3 regions of the Pseudoalteromonas sp. OFAV1 genome follow, and region 2 is predicted to be linked to each of the others. Evidence: predicted binding sites of a transcription regulator. Region 2 holds the regulator's gene; each other region holds the start of a gene.
What was found. Region 2 encodes sigma-54, which starts transcription at its own class of promoters, with help from an activator protein. Its sites were predicted from a motif close to GTTGGCACGNNNNTNGNNT; they were not measured.
Positions count from the first base shown of each region.

Region 1: the regulator sigma-54 is predicted to act here: its motif matches at 2,189-2,207, upstream of flgJ (flagellar assembly peptidoglycan hydrolase FlgJ).
Region 3: the regulator sigma-54 is predicted to act here: its motif matches at 2,696-2,714, upstream of fliE (flagellar hook-basal body complex protein FliE).

Region 1 is NZ_JAKGBG010000010.1:115,096-120,706, forward strand. Features, by position in the region: gene flgG (flagellar basal-body rod protein FlgG) at 1-234, shown strand, start outside; gene flgH (flagellar basal body L-ring protein FlgH) at 250-933, shown strand; gene L1267_RS08275 (flagellar basal body P-ring protein FlgI) at 946-2,040, shown strand; gene flgJ (flagellar assembly peptidoglycan hydrolase FlgJ) at 2,245-3,201, shown strand; gene flgK (flagellar hook-associated protein FlgK) at 3,215-5,251, shown strand; gene flgL (flagellar hook-associated protein FlgL) at 5,254-5,611, shown strand, end outside.
Region 2 is NZ_JAKGBG010000008.1:41,929-47,539, reverse strand. Features, by position in the region: gene lptC (LPS export ABC transporter periplasmic protein LptC) at 1-358, shown strand, start outside; gene lptA (lipopolysaccharide transport periplasmic protein LptA) at 348-869, shown strand; gene lptB (LPS export ABC transporter ATP-binding protein) at 866-1,591, shown strand; gene L1267_RS06605 (RNA polymerase factor sigma-54) at 1,709-3,205, shown strand; gene hpf (ribosome hibernation promoting factor) at 3,232-3,519, shown strand; gene ptsN (PTS IIA-like nitrogen regulatory protein PtsN) at 3,523-3,975, shown strand; gene rapZ (RNase adapter RapZ) at 3,976-4,821, shown strand; gene L1267_RS06585 (HPr family phosphocarrier protein) at 4,833-5,105, shown strand; gene mgtE (magnesium transporter) at 5,317-5,611, shown strand, end outside.
Region 3 is NZ_JAKGBG010000003.1:210,012-215,622, forward strand. Features, by position in the region: gene fliG (flagellar motor switch protein FliG) at 1-596, opposite strand, end outside; gene fliF (flagellar basal-body MS-ring/collar protein FliF) at 589-2,304, opposite strand; gene fliE (flagellar hook-basal body complex protein FliE) at 2,325-2,657, opposite strand; gene L1267_RS03160 (sigma-54-dependent transcriptional regulator) at 2,827-4,230, opposite strand; gene L1267_RS03165 (sensor histidine kinase) at 4,227-5,339, opposite strand; gene L1267_RS03170 (DNA-3-methyladenine glycosylase I) at 5,468-5,611, shown strand, end outside.

The DNA.
Region 1 (5,611 bases), on a different contig from region 2:
GAGCCAATGGGGCAAAACTTATACACAGAAACAGCTGTAAGTGGCGCACCAGTGCAAGGTAATCCGGGGATTGATGGTTTAGGTACTGTGGTACAAGGTTCGCTTGAAACGTCAAATGTAAATGTAACAGAAGAGCTGGTTAATCTGATTGAAACGCAACGAATTTATGAAATGAATTCAAAAGTGATTTCAGCAGTGGATGAAATGCTTAGTTACATCAATCAACAGTTATAAGTCGTAGGAGGCAGCATGCGTAATCTTATCTTAGTCACATCAGCAGCTTTTATGCTGGGTGGTTGTATAACAACGCAAAATCATCATGTGGTTCAGGATGACCCTTACTATGCGCCTATGTACCCAGAGCCTACAACAGAACAAATGGTGCCAACAGGGTCTTTGTTTGATAGCTATACATCAAACGATTTGTACTCTGATAAAAAGGCACTGCGTGCTGGCGATATCATCACTGTTAAATTGCAAGAGTCAACGCAAGCAACCAAAGCAGCAAAAACCGAAACCGATAAAGAAACAGATGCTAACTTAGACCCTGTAATTGGGTTAGGTGGAAATCCGGTTAACATTGGTGGTGACAGCATTCAATTTGGCATTGGTTCAGGGTCATCATTTAAAGGTGACTCAAAGTCGAATCAATCGAATAGTCTATTTGGTGATATCTCTGTCAATGTGATGCGCGTTTTACCTAATGGAAACTTAGTGATCCGTGGTGAAAAATGGCTCACGTTAAATACCGGTGAAGAGTTTATTCGTTTGGAAGGGTTAGTCCGTCCAGAAGATGTCTCAGCAAGTAATACAGTCACGTCAAACCGTATAGCGAATGCACGTATACAATATTCTGGTAAAGGGCAAATGCAAGAAACACAAAGTGCTGGCTGGCTTTCTCGATTCTTTAGCAGTTCGCTTTTCCCATTTTAGAGGAACAAAGTCATGAATGGGTTTAAATACATTATTGCTCTTTGCTTAATCAGCCTGCAGTTTTCTGCTCAAGCTGAGCGAGTTAAAGATGTGTCTATGGTTGAGGGTGTACGCTCTAACCAGTTGGTAGGCTATGGCCTTGTTGTTGGTTTGCCAGGCACAGGTGAGCAAAGCCGGTTCACACAACAAAGTTTTAAAGCCATGCTAAATGGCTTTGGTATCACTTTACCTGATAGCTTAAAACCCAAAATAAAGAATGTCGCAGCGGTGGCTGTGCACGCCGAGCTTCCAGCGTTTAGAAAGCCTGGGCAAACCATTGATGTTACGGTTTCGTCTATAGGTAGTGCGGGCAGTTTACGTGGCGGTACTTTATTACAAACCTTCTTAAAAGGGGTTGATGGCAATACTTATGCGATTGCACAAGGCAGCTTAGTTGTGGGCGGTCTAGGTGCTGAAGGTGCTGATGGTAGCCGAGTTATTATTAACACACCAACAGTAGGTCGTATTCCAAATGGTGCAATTGTAGAACGTGCTATTAAAAGCCCGTTTATGCAAGGCGATTACATTACTTTTAATTTAAATCGTCCAGATTTCACAACAGCAAAGCGCTTAGAGCAAACCATTAACGATTTAGTGGGCCCTGATAGTGCACAGGCAATCGATGCAGCCTCAGTACGCGTGTTAGCACCGCGAGATGCGTCTCAACGTGTTGCTTATTTGTCTACTCTTGAAAACTTAGAGTTTAAACCTGCAGACACAGCAGCGAAAATTATTGTTAACTCTCGTACCGGTACCATTGTGATTGGCAAAAACGTGAAGCTACAGCCTGCGGCTATTACGCATGGTGGATTAACGGTGACGATCGCTGAGCAGCAAAATGTATCGCAGCCAAATGTGTTAAGTGAGGGTGAAACCACAGTTACCAATCAAAGCATTATTGATGTGAATGAAGATGACTCACGTGCTTTTGTATTTAATCCAGGTGTTAATCTTGATGATCTCGTACGCGCAATCAATGAGGTTGGGGCTGCACCGGGTGACTTAATGGCAATACTTGAAGCTTTAAAAGAAGCGGGGGCGATAAACGGGCAACTGGTTATCATTTAAATTAAAACGCGCTCTAGGGCGCGTTTTTTGTTTTCATATCTTTTAGCACTTTTTATATCTTTCACTCTTCAAGCATTAGCTAAAACTATTGTTTTAAAGTTAGTCAAAACCAATATCACTTATTAGCTATTCATTTCTAAAGATTTTTATTGGCGCAATTTTTGCATTTTAATTTGCATTATTAACTATTGTGTCAAAAAGCTGATGGATACTAATCATCTCGACAAGCAAAACTTTTTTGATTTAGGTAATTTAGACTCACTACGTCAAAGTGCCCTGAAAAGTGATGCCTCTAGCGATGCGTCAAAAGAGGCGCTGAAAAAAGCGGCGGCACAATTCGAATCTATCTTTACGCAAATGCTGCTTAAAAGTATGCGTAAAGCCAATGAGGCATTCGAAGATAAAGATAGCCCATTTAATTCAAGTGGCGTGAAGTTCTTTGAAGAAATGCATGACCAACAGCTTTCAGTCGAGTTGTCGTCGAATGGCTCGCTAGGCTTAGCTGATTTAATCGTTCAGCAGTTATCACCAGACGGTAAACAGTTTACCCCAGGCTCAGTACTAAGAACGACGACTGAGTTTGATAGTGATAAACGAGCAAGAGGGCAAGATGATGCTAATGCTCAAACTAAATCGGTTACAGATACTGAGCTAAATGAGCAAGCTAATAATCGTTTTGACGATGCTGAATCGTTTATTAGTTCTATCTGGGAACATGCCAAAAATGCTGCACAAAAGATTGGCCTTAATCCGGCGGTTATGGTTGCTCAAGCCGCACTTGAAACGGGTTGGGGTAAACACATCATCAGCAAAGCGGATGGTACAAGCAGTAACAACTTATTTAATATTAAATCAGATCAGCGTTGGCAAGGTGATAAAGCAAGTAAGCTTACCCTTGAGTTTGAACAAGGCGTGCCTGTTAAAAAACAAGCAAGTTTCCGCGCATATCAATCAATTAAAGACAGTGTGAATGACTTCGTTGACTTCTTAAATGAAAACCCACGTTACGAAGAAGCACTAAAAAACACTGCAGAACCTGCTGCCTTTTTAGATTCGTTACAAAAAGCAGGCTATGCAACTGATCCAAATTATGCCGATAAAATAAAGCAGGTGCTGAAGCGTGTTGAGCTTCAAAGTGTCGCTGCTTCATTGGTACGTTAAGGAGTAAACCCCCATGTCATTTAGCTTATATGACATTGCTAATGCCGGTGTAAGAGCGAATTCTGAGCTTTTACAAACCACCAGTAAAAACATAGCGAATGTGAATACTGAAGGCTATGTGCGTGAACGCACTGAGTTCACAACCATGATCGACAACCAAGTGGGTCGTGGTGAAACGTATCGCTTGTTAAATGAGTTTGCCCAAAAGCAATTAAATCGTGATACCTCAAATAAGGCATTCTTTGATCAGTTTGTAACTGAAGCAAGCCGAGTAGATAGCCTGTTTTCAGAAGAATCAAACAGTTTATCGACCAGTATCAACTCGTTTTTTAACAACGTACAAGAAAGCTTAAATCAGCCTTCGTCAAGAGTCGCTCGTTCACTAGTAATGACTGACGCACAGAACTTGATTGATCAGATGGATAGGTTATCGAGCATTGTGGTTGATCAAAAAGCGGTTGTGAATGAACAATTAGAAATCTTCTCAGATGAGGCGAATAACCTTATCCAAAATATTAGTGATTTGAATACTAAAATTGCGGCGGTTCATGGTACTGATCGTGAGTCAGTCTCTAGTGGTTTATACAATGAGCGTGATAAAGCAATTCGTGATTTATCAGAGTTGATAGATATTGAAACACTTGATGGTAATAACGGCGAAAAACAAGTGTATTTAGGCTCAGGTCAAGCACTTGTTATGCAAAGCGGTACATTTAACCTGTTTTCATTTAGTGGTGACCCCGATCCAAACTTTAAAGAGTTAAAGCTCGACGTCAATGGTGGCAAAGCCGTGCCGCTTGAAGTTGATGTAAGTAAATTAAAAGGCAAAATTGGTGGGCTGCTTGCTTTTCGTGATGACATTTTAGTCCCTGCCCAGAATCAACTTGGTCAAATGGGCTTAGCGCTGGCAGATGCATTCAATCAGCAAAACCGCCTAGGTATGGACGCCAATGGTGAAATTGGTGGCGATATTTTTGCTATTCCAACCGTTGATGCATTTGCTTATCAAGCTAATACTGGTAATTCGAGTATGACGGCAACGGTTGAACCTGGACAAGGCAGTAATTTGCCGGCCAGTGATTTTATTGTGAAATACAGTGATACGAATGAAGTTGAAATTTACCCTGTTGATAATAAAGGTGAGACGATTAAGGATGCCAACGGCGATGATATTTTTACTACAGCTGTCGTTGACCCAGCCACAGGTAAGGTTAATTTAGTCGATAATAGCCCTGCAAATGATGGTTTAGATTTGTTTGGCTTAGAAATAACTCTCGATATGACTAACCCGCCAAGTGTTGATGATCAATTTATGGTCAAACTCAACTCTCAAGCATCAACAAGCTTAGAGCTTGCAACAAATCGTCCAGAAGATATCGCACTCGCTTCACCTATTCGTACTGCAAACGATATTAACAATACTGGCACTGCCAGTATTTCAGCAGGAACAGTGTTAGATGTTGGTGCCTTTTCAACCGATCCTATCAATTTACCAAATGGTGAGATAACCGTTCAAAAAACAGCCGAACCTAATGTATATACAGTTACTGATGGGGTTAATACTTCAAGCTTTACTGGCACACCACCATTAAATAATGTTCTTCAAGCTGCTGGCGGTGGATTTCAAGATTATGGTTTTGACTTTAACATTGAAGGAACGCCAGCACTTGGCGATACGTTCACTATTGAAGCGAACGAAGGAGGCTTTGATGATAACCGTAACGGACAGTTTTTAGCTGACATTCAAAATGATAATATTGTAAGACAAAACGTTTCAGGTAATTCAACGAATAATCATAAAACTCTAAATCAAGCGTACACAGGTTTAGTATCAGATATTGGTGTAGTTACTTCGCAGGCACAAACAAGTCAACAAGCATTCACCGCATTAGCAGAGCAGTCAGAGGCTTGGTATGAGTCACTATCAGGTGTAAACCTTGATGAAGAAGCGGCAAACTTACTGCGCTTTCAACAGTCGTATGCAGCATCAGCGCAAGTACTTGCCACTGCTCGTTCAATATTCGACACCTTACTTAATTCGGCGAGGTAATTATGCGTTTATCAAATAATTTAATGTATCAAAATAGCGTTAATAAAATTCTTGAAGGCCAGCAAGGTGTTGCTAATGCACAAGAGCGTGTAACAACGGGTAAAAAGTATTTATCGACCTCTGAAAGCCCGTCGGCTTATTCACAAGCGGCTTTATATACCAATAAAATCCAAACCAATGAGCAGTATACTAAAAATATTAATCAGTTGAATGGACGGCTAGAAACAGAAGAAAGCATCTTACAAAGTATCAACACCACCATTCAGGCAGCCCAAGAGCTGGCAATTAGAGCGGGTAGTGGTGCCATGAGTGATGATGATTTAAAATCTATTGCGGGTGAATTAAGCGAGCTGCAAAAAA
Region 2 (5,611 bases):
AAAAATGGAGCTTTATCAGCAACTTGGGTTTACCTTTTTTGAGCAACCTATTTTTACACTTTATGGCGACCAGCAAATTTGGCAAGTAAAAGCTAAAGAAGCCACCTTATATGAAAACGATCAGCTTATTTTTGAAGGCGATGTTGTTGCTAAAAACTTAACCCATAATGGCATGATCGAAGATATTAAAGCTGAAAACATTAACGTTGATATAGAACAAATGACCATGTTTTCGAAGCAACCTGTGACGCTAACAGGACCAAATTTAAAAATTACCGGTAAAGGCCTAAAAGCTAATTTAAAAACCGAGATTGTAGAGCTAACTAACCATACACGAACCATATACTATGACCAATAAACTGAAGAAATTACTCCTGATCCCAAGCTTATTGATTGCCTTTTCAGGCGTAGCTGCCGAGCAGACAGGCGCACAAATTAGCATAAGCTCAGATCGCCAAACTGGTAAGCTAAAAGATGGCGTTGGTATATTTGAAGGCAATGTCGAAATTATACATGGTAACCGCCGGATCACAGCCGAACGCCTTGAAGCCCATGGTGGTGATACAGAAGGTACTGTTGAGTTAATTATCGCCACAGGTAAGCCTGCTTATTTTGAAGAAAAGCAAGCAGATGGCACGGTAATGAGCGCCAGTGCAGAAGAAGTTCGCTACGACGTAGCCAAGCGCTTCTTAACTTTAAATGGCGAAGCCGAAGTGACTCAAGCAGGCCAAAAAGTAACAGCGAAAAGCATTACTTATGATATGGCACAACAACTAATTAGCGCAGAAAAAGACGAAAACTCAACAGACCGTGTACACACAATCTTAGTGCCTGTTGACAACAAACAAGACGATAAAGGCCAACCATGAGCACATTAAAAGCAGAGCTTTTAGCAAAAAGTTATAAAGGCCGCCAAGTTGTCAAAAATGTGGGTCTTGAGGTTGAAGCGGGCAGTATCGTTGGTTTGCTTGGCCCAAATGGCGCAGGCAAAACCACCACTTTCTATATGATTGTTGGCTTAGTACCTAGCGATAAAGGCAAGATCAGCATTGATGATAATGATATTACACTTTTGCCAATGCATAGCCGAGCACGTTTAGGGATTGGTTACCTACCACAAGAGTCATCTATTTTTAGAAAGTTAACGGTTTATCAAAACCTAATGGCTATTTTAGAAACGCGTAAAGATTTAAATAAACAAGGCCGAGAAGAAACACTCAACAACTTACTTGATGAATTTAGTATTCAGCATATTCGTGATAGTCAAGGTATGGCTTTATCTGGGGGCGAGCGTCGTCGCGTAGAAATTGCTAGGGCATTAGCCGCAAATCCTAAATTTATCTTGTTAGATGAGCCTTTTGCTGGTGTTGATCCTATTTCAGTGTTAGATATAAAGAAAATTATTGAACACTTAAAAAATCGTGGTATTGGTGTATTAATCACTGACCATAATGTTAGAGAAACCCTTGATGTTTGTGAAAAAGCCTACATTGTTTCTCATGGGGAGCTAATTGCATCAGGAACACCTGAGCATGTTTTAGCTGACCAAACCGTACGCGATGTGTATCTAGGTGAGCAATTCAGGCTATAACCAATAAGCCACCATCTAGCGCATCTGCTAAACTAAATAACAATGACAATAAATCGATATAAATTTACCTGTGACTGCACAGGTGTCGATAACACATAAAAGGATTGTTAGGGATACATGAGGCAATCATTACAGCTGCGCATGGGCCAGCAACTTACAATGACTCCACAACTGCAACAAGCAATTCGCTTGCTGCAGCTTAGTACATTGGATCTCCAGCAAGAAATTCAAGAAGCACTTGATAGTAACCCTCTGCTTGAAGTGGAAGAAGCAGATTACAACGATGAAAACATTGGTAAGAACGAGCAAAAAGCTGAATCTGATGATACTCAGCTAAGTGCATCGGCCGAAGAAGCGCCGAGTGAGTACGAACAAGAAAGCAGCGATGCCCTTAACAAAGACACCGTTAGTGACGATTTAGCCATGGATGTGACATGGGATGAGTACATGAGTGCTGCCCCATCAACATCATCAGGTCCAATGCCAGAAGATGAGTCAATTTATCAAGGTGCATCGACTGAAACCCTCCATGAATACCTTATGTGGCAATTACAACTCACACCATTTAGCCCAACCGATGAAGCGATCGCTGTCGCCATCGTAGAGGCAATTGATGACTCAGGTATTTTAACTGTTAGCTGCGAAGACATAGTCGAAAGTTTTAATCAAAATAATGATGAAGAAGAAATCGAACTAGATGAAGTCGAAGCGGTCTTAAAGAGAATACAGTTGTTTGATCCAGTAGGGATTGGTGCCCGTAGCTTACAAGAGTGCTTATGTATCCAGCTTCGCCAATTCGATGCGAGTACGCCGTATTTAGCTGAAACTAAAATGGTTTTATCTGAGCATATTGAATTATTAGCAAGTCGCGACTATCGCACTTTGATGAAAAAGACTAAGCTTAAAGAAAGCGAACTAAAAGAAGTAATGACGCTGATCCACAGCTTAAACCCTAAGCCAGCAGACAGCATAGTTCGCGAAGAGTCTGAGTACGTTATACCCGATGTATCGGTTAAAAAAGTTAAAGGTCGTTGGGTCGTTGAACTAAACCCAGATTGTATGCCAAAAATTAGAGTGAATAGCCAATATGCAGCTATGTCACGCTCAGTAAAATCGAGCAGCGATAGCCAGTTTATTCGCTCTCATTTACAAGAAGCTAAATGGTTTATTAAAAGCTTAGAGAGCCGTAACGATACACTTTTAAAAGTGACCAATTGTATCGTACAGCAACAACAAGCATTTTTTGAACATGGCCCAGAAGCCATGAAACCAATGGTGCTGAACGATGTCGCAGAAATGGTCGAAATGCATGAATCGACAATTTCACGTGTTACAACACAAAAATACATGCACACCCCTCGCGGGATTTTTGAGTTGAAATATTTCTTCTCAAGCCATGTCAGCACAGAAAACGGTGGTGAGTGTTCATCAACAGCAATTCGCGCTTTGATCAAAAAGCTTATCGCTGCAGAAAACTCAGCTAAACCATTGAGTGATAGTAAAATTGCAGATATATTGGCTGAGCAAGGAATTAAAGTAGCTAGACGCACAATTGCAAAATATCGAGAGTCTCTAGCGATACCTCCGTCTAATCAGCGTAAGAGTTTGATTTAGACGTTTTACATAGAAGGAAAATGCTTATGCAACTAAATTTAACTGGTCGTCATGTAGAAATCACTGATTCATTAAGAGACTATGTAAACAGCAAGTTTGCAAAACTAGAAAGGCATTTTGACCACATTAATAATGTACATGTCATTCTAGATGTAGAAAAATTAAGCCAAAAAGCAGAAGCAACTTTACATGTAAATGGAGGCGAGCTCTTTGCCTCAACTGCACACCAAGATATGTATGCAGCCATTGACTCGCTAATCGATAAACTAGATCGTCAAGTCATTAAACACAAAGAGAAATTAGCTCGACACTAAATTATGAAACTTAGTTCACTTACTAACCAGGACTGCAGCAAAGCTGCGGTCCTTTTTAATAGCAAAAAAAGAATCCTTGAATATATCAGCGAGCTGGCTCACCAGCAGCTTCCTCATTTATCTCAACAAGACGTCCTTGATGCCTTACTCAATAGAGAAAAATTAGGCAGTACAGGTATTGGTCGTGGCATTGCTATTCCACATGGCCGCATGAGTGGTGCAGAGCAACCACAGGCATTTGTCATAGTGAGTGAATCCCCAATCAATTTTGACGCAATTGATAACCGACCTGTGGATATTTTCGTTGCACTCATCGTACCAGATGGAGACAGCCAACTTCACCTAAAGACCTTATCGACAATTGCTGATAGACTAAAAGATAAGGAGTTTTGTAAACAGTTACGTAGCGCCAAAACAGACCACGAACTGTTTCAGGTCATATCAGCAGAGGCATAAATGGAATTAATTATCATCAGCGGTCGCTCAGGCTCAGGTAAATCGGTCGCTTTACGTGTACTTGAAGACTTGGGTTACTACTGTGTTGATAATATCCCAGTCAACTTATTACCTTCGCTTGTTCGTAGCGTTTCAGACAACTATGACAAAATAGCAGTCAGCATAGATGTGCGTAACTTACCGAAAGAGCAGCAAGAGTTTAATGATATTCTTGAATACCTGCCAGGTTTCGCAAACCCAACACTGTTCTATTTAGACAGTGATGACCAAACTCTGATCAAACGCTTTTCTGAAACGCGACGCTTACATCCTCTATCGATTGACTCGCTGCCACTCGATTTAGCAATTAAGCAAGAAAGAGTATTACTGGATGTACTGATCACGCGCGCTGATTTTATGATTGATACCACCGACCTGAGTGTTCATCAGTTAGCTGAATCTATTCGTGAAAAGATCTTAGGTAAAAAAGATAAAAAGCTGATTATCACCTTTATGTCGTTTGGCTTTAAACATGGTATTCCTAAAGAAGCCGATTACGTATTTGATGCACGTTTTTTACCAAATCCACATTGGGAGCCAGATCTAAAGCCACTCACAGGCTTAGATCAACCAGTAAAAGATTACCTTGCAAGTCATAGCATAGTGCAAAAATTTACATGGCAAATTCAAACATTTGTGCAAACATGGTTACCTCACCTTGAGCGTAACAATCGAAGCTATCTTACTATCGCAATTGGCTGTACTGGCGGGCAACATCGCTCGGTATATTTAGCGCAGACCATTGGTGATAGCTTTTCAAAAACGCATGCGAACGTAAAAATCCGCCATCGCGAGCAAGATATTTAATTGGATGCCAGATGCACGCAGAAGACACGTTTTTAATTCAAAATAAGCTTGGCTTGCACGCACGAGCAGCCACTGTTTTAGCACAACTTGCTTTGCAATTTGATGCTAAAATTATGCTTTATCAAGACGATAAAGAAGCTGAAGGTGATAGTGTTTTAGCCTTAATGTTACTTGAAAGTAGCCAAGGTAAAGAAGTGCGTGTGGTATGTGAAGGCCCAGATGCAGAGGCTGCACTGAACGCAATTGGAGAATTAATTGCACAACGCTTTCATGAACAAGAATAGCGTTTGCTAAGGCTTAACCGTTTAAGTTAAACTTAGTTCAGGTATTTATAATTCTCTTTAAATATCCTACTTTTATATCGTTCACACCTTAAAAATACAAAGCACTTAATAATTTTATCGCAGTGTGAAGATATCCTGCAAATACACCACTTAGCAACTATGCTGTATTTGCAGAATCTGTATTAATCTATTTTCAGTTGTAAGGACGCCAATGCCAGAAGCCTTTGAACAAGACTACCCACTACAACAACTTAAACAAGTGACCAAGTCACTCAATAGTGGACAATTTGTTCAGGTGCGAGGCATGCTCGCTAAAACAGCTCCGTGTGATACCGCTTTATTATTAGAGTCATCTCCCCATAAAATTCGTCGCATGCTATGGCAGTTGGTAGACCCAGATGTGCGTGGTGATGTTTTAGAAGAACTCTCAGAAGACGTACGTTTAGGTATTATTGCTCAGATGGAGCCTGAGCACATTGCTGCTGCAACCGAAGACATGGACGACG
Region 3 (5,611 bases), on a different contig from region 2:
TGACCTGCGAACTGTTTCTCCATGATTTCGTTTAGCTCTTGGAGTGCTGCTGGTTGAACTTCTTCAAGGTTAGCAATACGCATGGTTAAATCTAAGCGCACTTTTTCAGGAAATTGCGACAAGATTTCAGCTGATTGCTCAGGCTCTAAATACGATAAAACAATAGTTTGAATCTGCGGGTGCTCATTACGAATAATATTCGCTACTTGTTTTGAGTCCATCCACTTCAGTGAATCAAGGCCTTTGGCGCCAGAACCCATAACAATTTGGTCAATAAGGCTGGCAGCCTTATCTTCACCAAGTGCCGCTGTAAGCGCTTTTTTGATAAAGTCTTCAGATTGGAAACCTATGGTGCTGAAGCTTTGAATTTGCTCAATAAACAAGTTGTGAACAGCGCTAATTTTCGCTTGTGATAAATCATCCAGCGCCGCCATCGCCATACCTACTTTTTGTACTTGCTTAGGCTCTAAATGTTTTAGAATTTGCGCAGCATCTTCTTCCGATAAACTCAGCAATAAAATAGCTGCTTTATCGACACCGTCTAATTTATCAACATCAAACGCCGGTGGTAGTTGTTTTTGTTCTTGATCAGTCATCTTCAGTTAACCACGCTTTCACCACTTGAGAAGACAGTTCTGGTTCATTAGCAACCAATGCACGAACTGCTTTGAGTAAATCTTCATCGCCATGTAAATCTGGCAGCTGTAGTGTACCATCACTTGAGAATCCTACAGCAGCAGAGTCAAAGTCTTTATTTAGCATATCTAGCGTGCTATCACCAATATCTACACCCGCACTTAACGCATCTTCATCATACTCTTCAAGTGTATCGTCTGGGTAGATTAAGCGTTTCAGCATTGGTTTAACAACAGCCAAGATAAGTACGATAATAACCAAGGCACCTAACGCTAAGCGAAGCATTTTCATGAACCAGTCTTGTTCCCACAGCGGCACTTCAATCGCCATTTCTGTGTTTTCACGAACAAACGGAACTGTGACCACTTCAAGTGCATCACCACGTTGCATATCAAAGCCTACACCACCTTGTAGTAAACGACGAATATTTGACAATGCTTCGACAGAACGAGGCACCATAGTCGTTTCACCGTTTTCACCAACTTCTGGTACGTAATCAACAGCGACTGATACGCTAATACGACGAATAACACCTGTTTGCTGACGCTTATGAGAAATCGTGGTATCTAACTCGTAGTTGCGTGTTGCTTCTTTGTGAGAACGGCTAGGGTTAGTCGCTGAGCCTGCACTGCCTTGACCAGCAATTTCAGGAATATTTGAGTTTGCAGGTGGCTGATTTGTAAGCGCACCAGGAATACCTACAGCAAGACCGCCGATGTTATTTTCTTCGAAAGTCGTTTCGCTGCGCACAGCGGGTAAGTCTGGGTTATAGCGTTTTTGAGTTTCTTCTACTGCACTAAAGTCCATATTTAAATCAACTTGTGCAGTGTAGTTACCTAAACCAACCACTGGAATGAGAATACTGTCGATTTTATTTAAGTACTCTTCTTCACGCTTGCGCTCTATTTCATACTCTTTACGAGAACGTGCAGCGAGTGAGTTTTGTGAGCCTGAGTTTAGTAAGCGACCATTTTGATCGGTAACAGTAACACGCTCTGGCGATAAACCTTGTACCGCTGAGGCAACAATATCAACAACTGAGTCAACTTCTTCACCATCAAGCGTACGGCCGCGTTTAAGTGTTAAAACCACTGTAGCTGAAGGTTGTTTTTCGCGACGAGCAAATACGTTTTCTTTTGGAATAGCTAAAAGTACTTTGGCGCGAGTAACATTTTTTAGCTCTTCGATAGTGCGAGCAAGTTGTTGCTCACGACCATGTTTTAAACGTTCACGTTCTAGGCGTTGGCTTACACCAAATCCCATATCTTGCATGATGATGTCAGTACCTGAGCTTGGCGCTTGCTCAAGGCCTTCACGAGCCATCAATAACTTAATGTTTTGGTACTCACCTTCTTCAACAGAGATGACATTACCATCGAGTTCGTAATCAATCTTTTGCGCGTCTAAAAAGTCTAGCGTTTGAATAAGCTCTTCCGTTGGCATTTTACCAAGCGGACGCATATCTGGCTGACGTGCCCAAATGATAATAAAAATTGCGATAGCCAAACAAATTGCCAAAGCAATCACTAAAGTTACCTGGCGTAAAACATCTACACCGTTTAAGGCACTTAAGTAGCCTGACTTTTGCTCTTGTTGATCATCGGTATCGTTTGAATCGATACCGCCGCCGGCTAGGGCTAGATCAGTTGATTGATTAGATTGCGCCACGATAATTCTCCACTACCTAGTTACACAGGCATGTTCATGATTTCTTTATATGCTTCAACAAGTTTATTACGAACCTGTACCGTTGCTTCGAATGCAACTGATGATTTTTGTGAAGCAATCATCACATCTGCAAGCGATACACTACGATCACCCATTTCAAGAGCGGTCACTTTTTGCTTGGCTTCTTGTTGCAAGCCATTCACTGTATCTAATGCATTGGTAAGTAGATCACCAAATTGTGCCGTTGATGTAGGCTGTGTCTGAGTTGGTAAATTTGTAATTGAGTTACTACGGCTAGCTTCAAGGGCCATAGATTGCATTTCTTGAAATAATGCGCTGTTTTGAACTTTCATAATACTCTCTGACAATACAGTTTACTTATAAACTGATAAAGCACAAACCGTGCCACAAAATAAAACCAACATTTTCAATGGCTTATACAATTCATTTTGCTTGTCAGAGTTTTGACAGCAAACAAGCCCACATGCTGTGAGCTTGTTTGACACTGTTTTGGCAGGGGGATTAGGCTGGCAGTGCAATCCCAAGATCGCGCATCTGCGCTAGCTTATATCGCAAGGTGCGAGGGCTAATACCTAAGGTCTCAGCCACCTCTTTTCGCTTACCATTACAGCGTGCGAGGGTTTCTAAAATAATACGATGCTCTTTGTCTTTAAGCTCGTCTTTGTAATTACCTTGCTCACTCACCTGTGGCACTGTATCTAAATTAACTTCAACGGGTTGCTCTTGATACACCGGTGCATTGTGCGGTGGCGTAGCAACTGACTTTATCTCTACCGTTAGTAACTCTTCAATGAAGACATCATCTTCATGAATGCTGTTACCATCACATAATATCAGCGCACGCTGAATAACATTATCAAGCTCTCGCACATTACCCGGCCAAGCATGTGTTAGCAGCTTTTGCTTAGCTGACTCGGTCAACATAGCAATGGGTTCTTTACTTTTCAGGCAATGGCGCTCAATTAAATGCTCTGCCAATACAACAATGTCGCCCGGGCGTTCTGCTAATGGTTTCCACATCAGCGGGAACACATTTAAGCGATAATATAAATCTTCTCTAAATAGATTTTCACTCACCGCTTCTTTTAAATCACGGTTACTCGTAGCTAAGACACGAACATCAAGCTCAATCGTTTTACGGCCGCCTAAGCGCTCTACTTCACGCTCTTGTAGTACACGCAGTAATTTTGCTTGCAGACCTAAATCCATCTCGGTGATCTCATCAAGTAAGATGGTACCGCCTTGTGCTTGTTCAAATTTACCAGGGCAGGCCTGAATGGCACCGGTAAACGCGCCTTTTTCGTAACCAAATAAGGTTGCTTCAAGCATATTTTCAGGAATAGCGGCACAGTTAATGGCAACAAAGGGAGCATCTGCACGATTCGATTTATCATGAATATAGCGGGCTAACACTTCTTTACCTGAACCACTTGGGCCAAGAACCATAACACTGGCATCTGAACGCGCTACTTTGCTCGCAAGTTCGAGTAACTTAATACTCGATGGATCTGCAACAATTGGCCCGTCTGTTTCTTTTTCCTTTTCAGGTAAATAACGACTGACCATATTAAGCAATACTTCTGGGGCAAATGGTTTTGCCATGTAATCAATCGCACCTAAACGCATCGCTTCAACTGCATCATCAATGGTGGCATAAGCTGTCATCATAAGTACAGGTAGTTCAGGGTAGTTGAGCTTAATACTGCGAAGTAAATCAAGGCCACTCATCGCGCCCATTTGTACATCGCTGACCACTAATGAATACGTGCCTTGTTTTAAAAGCACCATTGCTTGCTCAGCACTATCTGCTGCGATGCAATCAATTCCTGACATTTCGAGTGTATCAATCAAAGCTTCTCGTAAGCCTGCGTCGTCTTCAACGACTAAAATTGCGTTCGTATTCATTTTGCCTCCGCTGACGTAAATTCTGCACTTATTGGCAGGATCAAGCTAAAACATGCCCCCCCATGGGCATTATTAGTCACTTCAACCCGTCCTTGGTGCGCATTAGCGACTGAACTCACAACAGCAAGTCCAAGCCCTGTGCCTTGGCTTTTTGTAGTAAAGAAAGGTTCAAATAATTTCTCGGCCTGACTCATATCTACGCCAGGACCGTTGTCACTTACACTGATGCGAACACTATTATCATTTGCGGTGTCGCGCTCAGCACTAAGCGATACTTCTGCATGTTTGCCAATTATTTGAATACTGTTATGAATTAAGTTTTGAATCGCACTGGCAAGTGCGGTTTTATTACCCACAATCTCAATGTCTGGTTCTGGCAAGTTAACGGCTAAGGTACTTTGGTTTTGTGCAACCATTGCATCCGCCCCCGCTTTTACTTCATTGAGTAACTGTTGCATCGAGACACTTTCAACAACTTGCTGTTCGCCACTTTTTGCAAATAACAGCATGTCATTTACTTGGGTTTCTAAATCTTTTAAACGTGACATTAATTTAGTATGAAAATTACCACGCGAGCTTTCTGGTAAACGCTTTGAACCCAAGTTTGCGGCATAAAGCATAGCGGCTGACAACGGCGTTCTGACCTGATGAGCAAGCGAAGCAACCATTTTACCAAGCGCACTTAAGCGCTGCATATGTGCTACTCGTTTTTGTAAACGCCTAGTTTCTGTTAAATCTGTCATTAAAATTAACTGCCCTGGCTCAGGTGCAAGCGCAGTAATATCAAGCTTTATTAAACGCCCATCTTTGAGTGATACCTCATGACCATCATCTTGCTTTGGTCGAAATGAGCGCTGAATAACGCTAAACCATTTTTCACCTTCAAGCGGTTCACCCAGCATATCAATAGCAATTTGATTTGCTTTTGCAATCATGCCTCGACCATCTAAAACCACAACGCCCGCAGGCATAGTATGCACTAAATGACTTAGCCAACTAGCTTGCTGGCGAAGCTCACTCAACTCGCCAACATACTCTTCTTGCTGTAAGCATGGGTTATATTGATTAGCTGTGATAAATTGTGGTTTTAATACATGTGCCAAGGCCATAATCGATACTCAAAAAATCGTGTCTACACAGCTAAATGCACAATTCATACCATAATTATTTTTGTTTTATTTCAATAAATTAAAATCAAAATAAACACCGACAAAAAAATGACATTTGCGAGGGAACAATGCAAAAAGAACACCACTGTCGCTGCCCGTGGCTCGACACCAGCAAAGAAGATTATGTGGCCTACCACGACCAAGAATGGGGGGTGCCATTATATGATGATCACCGTTTGTTTGAGTTTATAACCTTAGAGTCAGCACAAGCC